Regions from separate parts of the Allohahella marinimesophila genome, predicted to be linked through region 1. Evidence: predicted binding sites of a transcription regulator. Region 1 holds the regulator's gene; each other region holds the start of a gene.
The links. Region 1 encodes sigma-54, which starts transcription at its own class of promoters, with help from an activator protein. Its sites were predicted from a motif close to TGGCACNNNNNTTGCTNT; they were not measured.
Positions count from the first base shown of each region.

Region 2: the regulator sigma-54 is predicted to act here: its motif matches at 2,224-2,241, upstream of ABD735_RS18955 (PEP-CTERM sorting domain-containing protein).
Region 3: the regulator sigma-54 is predicted to act here: its motif matches at 2,378-2,395, upstream of ABD735_RS12855 (TorF family putative porin).

Region 1 is NZ_BAABBO010000016.1:56,292-61,005, forward strand. It holds gene rapZ (RNase adapter RapZ) at 1-432, opposite strand, end outside; gene ptsN (PTS IIA-like nitrogen regulatory protein PtsN) at 442-915, opposite strand; gene hpf (ribosome hibernation-promoting factor, HPF/YfiA family) at 948-1,256, opposite strand; gene ABD735_RS16380 (RNA polymerase factor sigma-54) at 1,296-2,828, opposite strand; gene lptB (LPS export ABC transporter ATP-binding protein) at 2,923-3,648, opposite strand; gene lptA (lipopolysaccharide transport periplasmic protein LptA) at 3,663-4,244, opposite strand; gene lptC (LPS export ABC transporter periplasmic protein LptC) at 4,237-4,714, opposite strand, start outside.
Region 2 is NZ_BAABBO010000022.1:2,232-6,945, reverse strand. It holds gene ABD735_RS18970 (glycosyltransferase family 2 protein) at 1-381, shown strand, start outside; gene ABD735_RS18965 (SirB2 family protein) at 450-824, opposite strand; gene ABD735_RS18960 (NnrS family protein) at 918-2,057, shown strand; gene ABD735_RS18955 (PEP-CTERM sorting domain-containing protein) at 2,316-3,026, shown strand; tRNA gene ABD735_RS18950 (tRNA-Arg) at 3,293-3,368, opposite strand; gene ABD735_RS18945 (DNA-binding protein) at 3,404-3,973, opposite strand; gene ABD735_RS18940 (HVO_A0114 family putative DNA-binding protein) at 4,261-4,620, shown strand; gene ABD735_RS18935 (hypothetical protein) at 4,628-4,714, opposite strand, start outside.
Region 3 is NZ_BAABBO010000011.1:139,992-144,705, reverse strand. It holds gene ABD735_RS12860 (efflux RND transporter permease subunit) at 1-1,893, shown strand, start outside; gene ABD735_RS12855 (TorF family putative porin) at 2,436-3,152, shown strand; partial or broken gene ABD735_RS12850 (transposase) at 3,219-3,470, opposite strand; gene ABD735_RS12845 (porin) at 3,725-4,714, opposite strand, start outside.

The DNA of each region.
Region 1 (4,714 bases):
CAGGTTGCTGGTATTGATATACAGGCTAGCCATGGTACTGATCGGATCGAGCAGCTGGGTTTCGTGGCTGATAGCCTCCTTGAGCGAAATCGTTCTGGTGCTGAGCGGATGCTTCCGGCGGGTGGCGTTAAAGCGCTGCAGGAGCGTTTCGTCATCAGCATCCAGAAAGATGACTTCGCATTCGACCTGTTTTGACTTCAGGTCAGCAAACATCTCGGGAAAACTGGCAAAATCCTTATTCAGGTTCCGGGCATCGATACTGACGGCGATATTCTGCGCCGGCTTGTTTTCTTCGCTCAGTGCCTCCTCCACGAGAGGCTTGAGAAGCCCCACCGGCAAATTATCGATGCAGTAAAAACTCAGGTCTTCCAGTACGTGCAAGGCTGTACTCTTGCCCGAGCCGGAGCGCCCGCTAACGATAATCAGTTTCAAGGAGTCACCTCAGTCTTGCGAATCGGCTTGCGTGCCCTCTCGAGTAATGAGCTCGAAAAGCTGTGTACTGTTATCGGCGGCTCGGACTTCTTCACAGAAAGCCTCGTCGTTGAACTTCTGCGCAAGTTGACCGAGAAGATCCAGATGCTCTGAAGTGGCTTCCTGAGGGACCACCAGCACGAACAGCAGGTCGACGGGTTCATTATCTATCGCATCGAATTCTACCGGTGTGCCGAGCGTGATGAATGCGCCGATGACGCGGTCACAGTTCTCGAGCCGACAGTGTGGAATCGCAATACCCTTGCCAATGCCTGTACTGCCCAGGCGTTCCCTATTGTTGAGATTGGCCAACAGGGCAGTTTCGTTCAGAAACGAGTAATGCCCTGCAACCAGGTGAGCAATGTATTCGAGGACTTTTTTCTTGCTGGAGGCACTCACCCGATGCTGGGTGAGTGCCGGAGCCAGGATTTCCGAAAGTTTCATAATATACGTGGGTCTTTGTGGCTGGCCGACCGCTATCTGGCGTTAACGCCGTGATTCCGCTCCACCTGTTTTTCCTTCTGCTTGAGGACCTGTCTGTCGAGCTTGTCTGCCAACTGGTCGATAGCAGAATACATATCAAGGTCCTCAGCGTTCGCATGGACGTCGCTACCGCTCATGTGCAGCGTAGCCTCCGCCATCTGGCGCTGTTTTTCAACTGCGAGTGTCACCTGTACATTACTAATCGAGTCGACGTGGCGCTGAAGCTTATCGAATTTGGCTTCAACATGGCTTTTGAGCGCATCGGTCAAATCGATATTTTGTCCGGTAATGTTCAACTGCATACACTGTGCCTCTATAGGTAGGTCAGAATTCGCAAACGCTCAGATGAGCCGTTTGCGTTCATTTGAGGGAGGAATAGACATGGCCTCCCGGTACTTCGCAATTGTTCTGCGTGCAACATTGATGCCCTGATCTGCAAGAATAGACGCAATCTTGCTATCGCTCAGCGGCTTCTTCAGTGATTCGGCAGCCACCAACTTCTTGATGATGGCTCTGATGGCCGTCGACGAACACTCGCCACCACTTTCGGTGCCGACGTGACTCGAGAAAAAGTACTTTAATTCAAAAACACCCCGAGGCGTGTGCATGTATTTCTGCGTGGTGACGCGGGAAATGGTCGACTCATGCATCTCGACCGCTTCAGCGATATCGTGCAGCACCAGTGGCTTCATCGCTTCCTCACCATAGTCGAGAAAGCCCTGCTGATGCTCTACGATCCGGGTCGCGACCTTCAGCAGCGTCTCGTTCCGGCTCTGCAGGCTCTTCAGAAACCACTTGGCTTCCTGAAGTTGATCCTTGAGGTAGGTATTGTCGGCGCTGGAATCAGCGCGCTTTACCATGCCGGCATAGGTCGAGTTTACCCGAATTCGCGGAGCAATTTCGGGATTGAGTTCCACAGTCCAGCGATCTTTCAGTTTCTTGACGATCACATCTGGCACCACATACTCAGTGTCGGTGGTCTGCACACCTTCGCCAGGCCGCGGGTTGAGCGACTGGATAAGGCGCATGACATCCTTGAGGTCACTCTCCTTGATACGACTGCGACGCATCAGCTGGGCATAATCACGCGAACCCAGCAGGTTGATGTAATGACTGATCACCAGCTTGGCCTGATTCAACCAGGGCGTCGATGGCGGCAACTGCAGAAGCTGGATCAGCAGGCACTCCTGCAGATCCCTCGCAGCGACACCGGGCGGATCGAACTGCTGTATGCGTTTGAGCACTGCCTGGACTTCGTCGAGCTCGATAACTTCACTGTCGTCCAGTTCGAGCTCTTCCCGATCAGCCATGCGCTGCTGCATGTCGACCAGGCCTTCGTGGATTTCGGCTAGCGTCTGGGTCAGGTAGCCGTCATCGTTGACCGCGTCGACGATCGAGTGCGCAATCAGACGATCAGTATCGCTCATGGGGCAGAGGTTGAGCTGCCAGAGCAGGTGGTCCTGCAGACTTTCGGTGCGCGAGTTACGGCTCTCGAAATCATAATCGTCGTCGCCACCCGATCCTGAACCAGAGCTGCTGCTCGTGCCGCTCTGGTAAACGTCTTCCCAAGCGGTATCGACCGGCAAGTCATCGGGAATGGTGTCCAGCGAATCCTGCCGCTCGGTTGCTTCCCTGGTTTCGCTGGCGTCGCTACGAATTTCGGAGTCGCGTTCAGCGCTTTTATCCGATTCAAGCCGTTCCGGGCCACGATCGTGATCGTCTTCCTCCAGTTCCAGCATTGGGTTGGAGTCCAGCGCTTGCTGAATCTCCTGTTGAAGGTCAAGTGTGGACAGCTGCAGGAGTTTGATGGCCTGTTGCAACTGAGGGGTCATCGTCAGATGCTGACCCATCTTGAGCTGGAGGGAGGTCTTCATCACCATTAGATCAGGTGCCTTCTGACAACTTGGCCGCTAACGACTGTCGTTATGAATTCCGGCCGTGGGCTGGATGTCTGCAGAGTACTTATTCTCATAATTTGAATCGGTCCCCCAAATAGACGTCTCTCACTGTCTGGTTCGCCAGAATACTGTCGGGCGTGCCACTGGCGATGATGTAGCCGTCACTGACGATATAGGCTCTCTCACAGATATCCAGTGTCTCCCGAACGTTATGATCGGTGATGAGTACGCCGATACTACGTTTCTGAAGATGCTGTACGATCTGCTTGATATCATTGACTGAAATCGGATCGACCCCGGCAAACGGCTCATCGAGCAGAATGAAATCCGGTTCGGTGGCCAGGGCCCTGGCAATCTCGACCCTGCGGCGCTCACCACCTGACAGGCTCATCCCGAGACTGTCACGAATATGGGTAATATGGAACTCCCTGAGTAGCTCCTCACATTTTGCGCGTTGCTGCTTTGCATCCAGATCGCCCCGCGTCTGCAGTATCGCGAGGATATTATGTTCTACGCTCAGCTTGCGAAATACTGACGCCTCCTGGGGCAGGTATCCGATGCCCCGTCTGGCGCGACCATGCATCGACAGACTGGTAATGTCCTGGTTGTCGATGCTGACAATGCCGCTATCGCTCGCTACCAGCCCGACGACCATGTAAAAGCAGGTGGTTTTTCCTGCGCCATTCGGGCCCAGTAATCCGACGATCTCGCCCGAAAAGACCTCGAGTGATACATCTTTTACCACCGGGCGCTTCTTGTAAGCCTTGGACAGGTTGTCTGCTGCGAGTCTCTTCATATGCCGCCGCTCGCCTAATTCTGACCGGCGGATTCTGGCGTCTCACCTTCGTCATCAGGCGTCTCGGGAAAATAAACCATCTCGACCCGCTGCTTCTTGTCCTTGTCATCAGAGGACCTGGCATTCACCACCTGACTGACCGTATCGTACAGAATCTCTTCCCCCTGAAAAATGCTCGAATCCTGTTCTAGCCTGGCACTACCGCGAAGCGCCACCTGATTCTGGTCACGGCGGTAATCGATTCGCTTGGCGTAGGCATTGGTTTCTGTATCTTCCTCAGCATTGTATTGCTTCAGGTGGGCAGGGGTGCCTACGGCGTCCAGTCTGCTGATACCCCGGCCGCCAGTCGTATAGACCGTGATGCGGCTGGCTTCGATGAGCGACCGGCCCTGGCTGATCACAACGTCGCCATTGTAAGTCGCCACGCCTTTGAGCTCATCAAGCTCGGCGGAGTCGGCCTGTATTCTGATGGGCTCTCGGCTCTGCAGTGTCATGTCGAAGGCTGCGGCGCTGCCGCTTACCATAATGAAAGCCAGGGTCAGGCCAAAGCGAAGCCTGACTTTTGCAGCCGAGGACGGGCGCATGAGTTCACTCATATGCCGGTCTTGCCTGATAGATCGCGCGTACATCCTGCTTCAATTCTACTGCCCTTTGCTGCATATCAAGTTCCATGCCAGTGCCTTGAATCCTATCAGAACCGGAGATCACCTCAACAGCATTATTTGTTTCCACATGCTCGTCGCCCATGGTGTACACCAGGCCGGACGTGAGTACACGGATAGGCTGGTTCTCTAGCGTGCTGCCGAGAATTTCCACGTTCTGGTCCAGTGTCAGTACTGAATAGCGGGCATCATAGGTGCCCTTGTCGGCGCTCATGTGCCAGAAATTCCGCTCGCCAGCCTCTTCGTGGATGTCGAGCCGGGGCAGTGATAAAACGCCGATATCAGTATCGACAAACTGCTCGGCTCTGACGCTTTCGAGCCTGCTTTCGAGCATGCCGGCGAGGTTATAGGTTCTATAGCTCGCCTGTAGTATGAAAGCGTCCGGCTCTGCGTCATCAGCCAGA
Region 2 (4,714 bases), on a different contig from region 1:
CTTTGCCGGGTGACCAACGGCCTGTACGTCGATGATCCGCTGGCTTACCTGGGCCGTGGAGAAGACAATGTGTCGGGCGATGTGCTCAAGAGCGCCGAGGCGGATATCGAAGTGCTCGAGATGATGGATTCAGCACGGAGCAGCAGTGCGCAGGTCAATGTCGACAGACGACGCTCACAGATCCTGCCGGGCGCGCTGCAGTTCCGCTATATGCGTCTGGGCTTCAGTTATTACGGTGTGGGACGATTTCATGAATCCGCACGAGCCTATATAAAAGCATTTCGCTATGGACTGCGCAGTGAAGATGACGGCGCGGGATACAGAAACCTGAAAATTCTGCTCAAGGCCGCCTATAGCGAGATGCGTTCCTGGCTGGACTGAGAAGACTGAATAAGCTGAGCCGGATACGCAGGTATCCGGCTTTTTTATTGGTCAGATTTTTTTTTCGGTCAGAACGTCGGCTTGTGCAGGGCGAGCGCGAAGATGAGTACCAGCTGGCCAAGAGCTGCCGCCGCCGCCAACACTCGAACCTTGCGCGAGTACTTCGGTTTGAGCGCAATCAGTCCTGCCACGATATAGCCAATCAGCAACAGCACCTTCAGCGTCAACCAATGATGCACGAAAGGCATCCATGGCGTGACGATAACGAGGCCAATCGCAGCGGCGAGCAGAATCGTGTCGTTGATATGGGGCAGGAAGCGCAAGGGCGTCGTGCGCCAGCCCGGCTTGCCAGCAGCGTCAAGGCCCACCCTGGTGACGAACAGGAGTGCTGTCAGTGCTGCCGTCAGCATGTGAATCATCTTCAGTCCGGAATACCATTCCATAGTTCAATCTCTATTGGTGTATACTAAATACATCTTAGGTGGCTAATGTTAAGCTAGCCATTTTGTGGGTCTTCCCGTCTGGAGTGCAAGCGCGTGCAGCTTTTCGCTTACCCTTTCCGCATTTTTTTCCTGTCGCTTGGCGTCCTTGCACTGCTGGTTGTGCCACTGTGGGCCTTCATGGCCTCAGGACAGCTGGTTATGCCGACTGCATTGCCAGGCGTATTTTGGCACCAGCATGAAATGCTCTTCGGCTTCCTGTCGGCGGCTATAGCAGGTTTCCTGCTGACCGCAGTCTGCGTCTGGACCAATACCGAACGCCTGCATGGGCGGATCTTGCTGTGGCTTTGGCTGGTCTGGTTGGCTGGCCGGCTGCTCCTGGCGCTTGGCGAGACCATGCCGTTCTGGCTGGTGCAGGGCATCAACCTGGCTTTTCTGCCGCTGATCATGATCGATGCTGGCTGGCGCATCTGGAAGGCGAAGCAGCCGAAACAGTGGTTGATTCTGCTCGTACTGGGCATTCTTTGGGCCATGCAGATAGCTTTTGTTGTTACGCTGGACCATCACTATATCGAAGCTGGACTGATCGCGGCGCTCGCCCTCTCGAGTATCATTGGCGGCCGCATCACGCCGGCCTTCACTGCAGGCTGGCTGAAACAGCGCGGTGGCGATGCACAGGCTGTTCGGGTGCTGCCGCGCCTCGACTTTGCCGTGTTGATCAACATGATCTGCCTGGTGCTCCTCATGGTGGCGGACTGGTCTGTCGGGGTGGCGGTGCTCGCGCTGTCGGCCGCCGTGCTCATGCTGATCAGGCTCTATGGTTGGCACGGTTGGCTGACCAGCCGCGAGCCCCTGCTGTGGATACTGCATATCTCACTCCTGTGGGTGCCGCTCTCCTTGCTGCTGTTGGTCGGCCACGCCGTGTTCGGCTGGAGTGACAGTGCCTGGATTCATGCGGCCGGTATTGGTGTGGTTGGTAGCCTGGTGCTCGGCGTGATTGCCAGGGTCTCGCTGGGCCACACCGGCCGCACCATGGTCCTGCCAACGGGAATGGTGACGGCGTTCTTTGCGATTCAGCTCGCCACCCTTGTACGGGTCGCCACCGCGCTGGAACTGGTCCCCTGGGCAGGTGGCATCATGCTGACCGGTTTGCTGTGGGAGGTCGCCTTCCTCATATTCCTGCTGCGATATGCGGTGGTGCTCGGCGCGCCCCGTATCGATGGACGACCTGGCTGAGTGTGTGAAATGAGCACACTTCAACCGGCTTTCAAGCATGGGGGCAGTAACTCTCTGATACTGAATCGCGACTTCATGTAACAACGTGTCAACTTTCTATACGAAAGACGTTTCACTGAATGTCTCGCCTTGGAAAAAAGGTTATGAATTCAGCGGTATGGAAACTTGGCACGACAAGTGCTCTCAGTATTGCAACGAACAGTTAATCCAGCCTGCTCAGCGTTACAAACGATCAACGTGTTTCACCAGGAGTTATGTATGTTCTCTTCAGCAGTAAAAGGTTTCTCTCTCACAGCCATCGCACTCGCCGTTTCTCTGCCAGCATCAGCCGCCGTTATCCAGGGCTTCGATGTCGTAAATGCTGAATCAGTGTCTTCATGCGGCGGCGCTGAGTACGGTCTGTGGACCAACAACCTGACTGCAGCGAAATGCTCCAAGTACTTCGCCATCGAAGCAGGCACCACCTTCCTCCGTTCAGACGATGGCACTGCAACCTTCACGGGTTCAGCGTCAAACCCACTCGGTACCTCAGCGATTTTCGACCTGACCTTCACTGGTTTCCAGGATAACTACTCAGTAGTCAAGACCGGTGGCACTGCACAGCAGGCTGACTGGAACTTCTACACTGGTCTGACTGCAGACAGCAAGATCACAATTGGCGGCATAGACTACTTCGCTCAGCTGGTAGGCGCGCCTTTCAACATTGGTAGCATGCCCGTACTCCAATATGGTACTGGCGCAAACGACAAGACAGGTGCCTTCGGGGGTTCGGTCTGGATGGATATGTACTCTATCCATAACAACCAGCTTTCACTGTTCACAGGTAGCAACCACTGGGACATCAACTTCGACTTGATCGAGAACCCGGACCTGGTTCCTGACGTCGACGTAGACGTACCTGCGCCGGCTACCCTCGGCCTGTTGGCACTTGGTGTTGCGGCTCTGCGTCTTTCACGTCGCAGCAAGTAAGTATTATTCGAGGCTACCAACATGCCCCTTGAGCTTGTTGGTATCTGAATGCAAAAAGCCCGCGGAAGCGGGCTTTTTGCATTGAAATTGGTGTCCAAGGCAGGATTCGAACCTGCGACCTACCGCTTAGGAGGCGGTTGACCTATCTCGTAACTCATTGTTTTACATCGATCAGAAAGTGCGATTGGTCAAAATAAGGTCAGATTTGCGCGAGTCGAGCATTTGAGCATGGCCGCAAAAATGGCCGGCAGCTGTGCGAAGCATGGTGGTGCCCTGGGCAGGAATCGAACCTGCGACCTAGATCTTAGGAGGATCCCGCTCTATCCACTGAGCTACCAGGGCAAGCACGTGAGACTATACGATGAACGCCAAAATGGCTACTTTTTCCGAGCAGATGCAGCCGGAGAAATTCGCTCTTTTAGCATCTCAGCCAGAGAACTTTCCCTTTGCTCTGCTTTAGCCAAGCTCTCACGCAAAACCCTCTCAGAAGACTCCAGCCCGCTAACGCGAGATATCAGGGCGGTCCGTTCCTGATCGACCTGGTCATACTTGGCGCGCAGCGCTGCAATCTCTTTAGATTGTTCTTCCACTTTTTTCTCTGCCGCTTCGAGGAGTATGTCCAGGTCATCAATACGGCCCGCAAGGCTTGCTGTTTCTTCGTCAAATCCTGCGCAAATATCTTCGAGCTCAGTTCGAGCATGGTCTTTCGCTGCTCGCCAAATTGCGGCCTTCAAATTGTCTACGCGTTCGGAAATTGAAGAGGGGCAGCCGACCTCTCCGAGTACTTGGTCTTCGTTTTTCTTCTTGAGCCATGCTTGTAGCACGAGCTTGATAGTCGAGTTGCTACCGGCTCCAAGATGTTCTCGGACAGCTCGATATGTGGGCTGAACTCTGTTGGAATCGAGAAATTCAATTGAATCGAGTATCTGCTTTTCGCTGATCGACATACGTGCTCCAGTCGCCGTAACACGCTACAAAAGTGTAACGTGCTACAACTTTAGCGAGTGGAATTTATCTGCCCACTTTTTCTTCTCAAGCTGGAATTGATGCAGTGAGAGTCAGAGTACGCACGAGTACGCAGGTTATGCGTACGTACGCATAAAACGCTGTTTTTTGCGTACTTCTGGCTAGTTAATCAACTATTCCGTTTCAAGCTGGACACGAGCGAAGATAGGCTTAGAATTAAGTCAGAACCTCTAACTGGATTTTGTTAATAGACTGCGGTAGCGACAGCATGACTAAACAACACCTCACAATTAGCGCAGGAGATACTGAGAGCGGGTTCGATGGCTTCGTCCATGCCTGGGAGGTGGCCGAGCGGGGCGAGCGGAAAAGCACAAAGATACATCTCGGCTTCGAAGACTTGCCAATGCTTCTCGCTGTAATCAACCCGAGGCGGCTGTATGTACTGAAGACGATTAAACAAAGGGGGGCTCTAAGCGCTCGCACCCTGGCTGCTACTCTGCATCGCAACTACAGAAGTGTGCTAACAGATACCAGAGCACTCGAGCGGGCAGGGCTCATTACCAGGTCCGGATCTGGCGACCTGCAGGTCTTGTTTGATGTCATCGATGCTCGCCTGGACTTGATCTAAAAGGAAACTACTCAAACGGCCCTCGCAGCGATCCAGGATTGTAAGGCATGCCATTTGCCGAGGTATCTTCGAGATACCCATTCTTCCACAGCTT
Region 3 (4,714 bases), on a different contig from region 1:
GAGCACGACTCACAAAGACTGAAACGCGTGGGGCCTGACGATATAGACCCTGTTGACGCCCCACATGACAACCATGGCATTGCGCTGAGGCTGCAGGAGGCTGGCCGGGAGGTTGCCCGTCCGATCTTTTTTGCCACAGCTATCATCCTGGTCGTCTTCATGCCGCTCTTCAGTTTTGAAGGTGTCGAGGCCAAGCTATTCCAGCCGATGGCCATCAGCATCATGCTTGCCATGCTTTCTGCGGTGTTCGTGGCGCTGATTATTGTTCCGGCTTTGGCTACCTATATGTTCCGGAAGGGGATTCGTCAACGAGAAAGCTTCGTGCTGAAGCCGCTGGATTACCTGTATCGCAGGGGACTGCTTTGGGCGATGGGACACCGAAAGACTGTGGTTCTGGTTGCGGGACTGATGGTGATAGCTGCCGCAGCCGTCGTTCCTCGTCTCGGCACGGAGTTCGTGCCTGAACTTGAAGAGGGGACGATCAATCTGCGGGTTACCTTGGCGCCCTCTTCCAGTCTCGACACTGCACTGACAGTAGCGCCCAAACTGGAAGCGATGCTGATGGAGTTTCCAGAAGTGACCTATGCTCTGTCGCGAATCGGGCGAGCGGAAATCGGCGGAGACCCTGAACCAGTGAACAATATCGAAATCTATATCGGTCTCAAGCCCGTGCCTGAATGGACGAGTGCCAGCAGCCGCTATGAGCTGCAGAGCCTGATGGAGGAGAAACTCGAACAATATCCCGGCTTACTGTTCAATTTTTCCCAGCCGATTGCCACGCGTGTGGATGAACTGCTGTCTGGTGTGAAAGCGCAGTTGGCTATCAAACTGTTCGGCCCGGACCTGGATGTTCTGGCCGAACAGGGGCAGGCCATTGAGACAGTCGTCAAGAAAATTCCTGGTGCGCGTGATGTTGCCATGGAACAGATTGCGGGTGAAGCACAGCTGGTCGTCAAACCAGATCGCCGCGCGCTTTCGCGTTATGGTCTGGCTGTAGGCGATGTGATGGAACTGGTACGGGAGGGGCTCGGCGGGGCGAGCGCTGGCCAGATCATCAACGGCAACGAACGCTATGATATCTATGTACGTCTTGGCGAACGTTTCCGTGAAAATCGTGAGGCGATTGCCGATCTGCGGCTGCAGGCGCCTTCCGGTGCGTGGGTTCGCCTGGGCGATGTGGCCGATGTCACGATAGCTTCAGGCCCGCCACAGGTCCGACGCGACGATGTTCAGCGGCGGGTTGTGATACAGGCGAACGTGCAAGGCCGGGATATGGGCAGCGTTGTAGCGGACATTCGACAGGTCATCGCTGAGCAGGTTGATCTCCCCACCGGCTATTCAGTGGAAATCGGCGGCCAGTTCGAAAACCAGCAGAGAGCGCAGAAACGACTGGCACTCGTCATACCTATCTCACTTGGCCTCATAGCATTGTTGCTCTACTTTGCGTTCGGGTCTGTGGGACAGGCCATGCTGATCCTGGTCAACGTACCCCTGGCGGTGATCGGTGGTGTGTTTTCGCTCTGGATTTCCGGGCAGTATCTGTCAGTTCCCAGCTCCGTCGGCTTCATTACCCTGTTCGGGGTAGCGGTGCTGAATGGGGTGGTCATGGTGGAGAGCATCAATCAGCGGATAGGCGATGGCCTGGCGGTAGCCGATGCCGTGTTCGATGGTGCGACCTCCAGATTGAGGCCTGTGCTTATGACCGCTCTCACCTCCGCGCTGGGACTTATACCCATGATGCTCTCGAACGGTGTTGGTGCAGAGATACAAAAGCCGCTGGCCAGTGTAATCGTGGGCGGGCTGGTGACAGCCACGTTCCTGACACTCTTTGTACTGCCCGTGCTCTTCGCCCTGTTCTCAAAAGGCAAGCTCAGAGACGCCCGTAAAGCCTAGCTATATGGCCCGCCACCGCCGCAATGGTACGGCGGGCCTTCTTCCTCGCGCCACTTTCACATCACAGCACGAGTCATTATTCTCGTCCCTCGGCCTTTCGAATTTCCGTACGGCCAATCAGTAAAAAACGTTTGTTTGCTCACGGTAAACAGATAGGTGACGATCTCTACGAGATTGGATTCGACGAAGGCAATCACTTGGCTTATTTTTTACTGACTCGCGTTGGCAGTTCAGGTGGGGCACTCTTTATCATTGAGGGAAAACTCCTTTTACTATCCACCCGTAACAACGGAGCTCATGATAATTGTTCAGAGCGTTTTTGGTGCATAGCGCGCTCCGACCCCGGCGAATGCACCAGATTGACGCATTGCGTAGAGTCGAGAGGTTCTTTTATGCTTTACCAGCGACGCACGAACAGCTGATACCAGCTTCGCTTGCCCAGCAATCAATGCATTGCAAATGTCTGCAGCGTTTTTCAGAAAGGTGGCATGTGTTTTGCCTAATACTTCGAGATCGTGATTTCTTTAACAAAGGTGCAAGCAATGAAAAAATCTCGAATGACGTCAAGTTTTGGATTGATGGTCACGCTCCAGCTGACATCTTCTCTCGTGAGCGCAGAGGTGAGTACCAACATCGCCGCTGTGAGCAATTATCTGTTTCGCGGTGTAACGCAAACAGACGGTTCCCCAGCTGTTCAAGGTGGAATTGACTTTGAACACGCCTCCGGTTTTTACGCTGGTACATGGGCCTCCAACGTGGATTTCGGCGATGAAACGAGTTACGAGCTGGACTTATATGCTGGATTCGCCGGAGCGATGAATGACCTTGGCTACGATGTGGGCTATATCTACTATGCCTATCCCGATGCGCCTGATTCCATTGACTTCGGGGAGATATATGGGGAGCTGAGCTATGGCGTTGCGGCCCTAGGCTTCGCGTATACAACAAACAGCGACGTGAGTGGGAAAGGGTTGTTCGTCCAAGGCGACCTCTACTATTATGCAAGTGTCGAAATACCTTTGCAGGACGGCTACAGTACGGGCGTTCTCGCAGGTTTCTACGACTTTACCGACGACAGCGCTCCATCTGTCGGAGACGCGAGTTACGCACATGCCTCAGCTAACATTACGAAAAATGCTGGAGAATTTGGCGACTTCAGTTTCAACCTGGAGTATGCTGATATCGATGAAGACACTGCACTGGGCTCGGTGAGCTCCAGCGACCCTAAGGTTTGGTTAGGGTGGAGCAAAACGTTCTAGTAAGATATGGCTGCTAGGGGCTGTTGACGTTTCACATCGGTAGCCACACGAAAGCGCAGGCCAGAGCGACGCTGCGCCTGCACTGTGCTGATGAGCTTTGACATAAGTCCCATCCAGGAAAACCCATTCAAGGTCTGGTTCAGTTACCAGCTTGTCGAACAGACGTTGCCAGACGCCTTTTCTCGACCAGTGATTAAATCTTTTGTAGACCGAATTCCATTTGCCGAAGTCTGGCGCCAGGTCTCGCCAGGGCACGCCTGTTCTGATTCTGAAAAGAATGCCTTCGATCGTATTACGAAGGTCTCTCTTGAAGTAGATATCCAATTGAAGCTAGCTCTGCAGCTATAGAGTCTGGCGAAATTCCGGGCGGATGATCTGGCCTTCCGGCGCAAGCTAGGCTTTTGGCTTGACAGTAAAAGAAACTGGTAGCGATCAGAGGGGCAAAGCCGACGAGGTACTGCCCCTCTCGTCAGGCGCCGATATCTTACCAAATGATAAAGGCGATAAAATTTTCGTACTTCAAATCGGAGAAAAAGACGGCTTCGCAGAGCGAAGCCGTCTTAAACAGCCTTTTAGAAAGCGTAGACTGCGCCCAGTGCCAGGTGAGTCGCATCGGCACCGGTTTCAACAAGCGAATTATCGGCGTCATCAGGATTGATGTCGATGAAACCTTCCTCATCACTTGTTACGAAGTAAAGCTCAGTATAGACATAGAGGTTATCCGAGAAGCTGTGGAGCGCCTGCAACGAAATAACCGAAGTGTCCTCACCGTCGCCGTCCGGCGTGGAGAACTCGTATGACGCCGCGAATGTGTTGGCACCCATAGAGTAGATCGCCATCAGACCGTAGTCATCACGGACGTCTGTCGTGGTCGAGTATAAAGCACTCAGTTCCAGATCGCCCATCTGGAACGCACCGCGAACGCCATAGGTGTTACCGGCATTTGAACTGTCGTTCGAGTCCATTGCCACAGCCAGTGAGAATTGATCAACCGCGTACTGGACGCCTAACTGATATGGATTTTCACCGCCCACGTCGTTACCGTCTGCATCTTCAAAGCTGCCGTCGAGTTCAACCGCTCCGTGCAAGGTCAGACCGCTGAATGAAGGCGAAGTGTATTGGAGCAGATCGCCTTCACCGGTGTTATACACGGTGCCGGTGTTGAAGACGACTATCTCGTAATACTGTTTGATGCCATCGATTAATCTCTCGTAAGCCGAGTCGTCAGAGCCGACCCAGACCTGACCGAAGTCGCCTTTTAGTCCGATGTAAGCCTCATCAAGCTTGATTCGTCCGCGTCCTTTAGCCTTGTCATCACCGTCAATGCCGTCAAGCTCAATTTTCATGAACGCTTCGAGGCCAGGGCTGATTTCATGCTCGTGAGTCAAGCCGATGGTTGATCCATTATCTTCTAGGCCGCTTACGGTAGAGCCTTCAAAGAATTCTACATCCCCGTTATCCGAGAGGATATTCTTGTCTGCTTCCGAATAAACCCAGGCAAGTTGAACGTTGCCATAAACCTGTGGCATGGAATCAAGACGCTGCGCCAGCGCGGCCGCAGA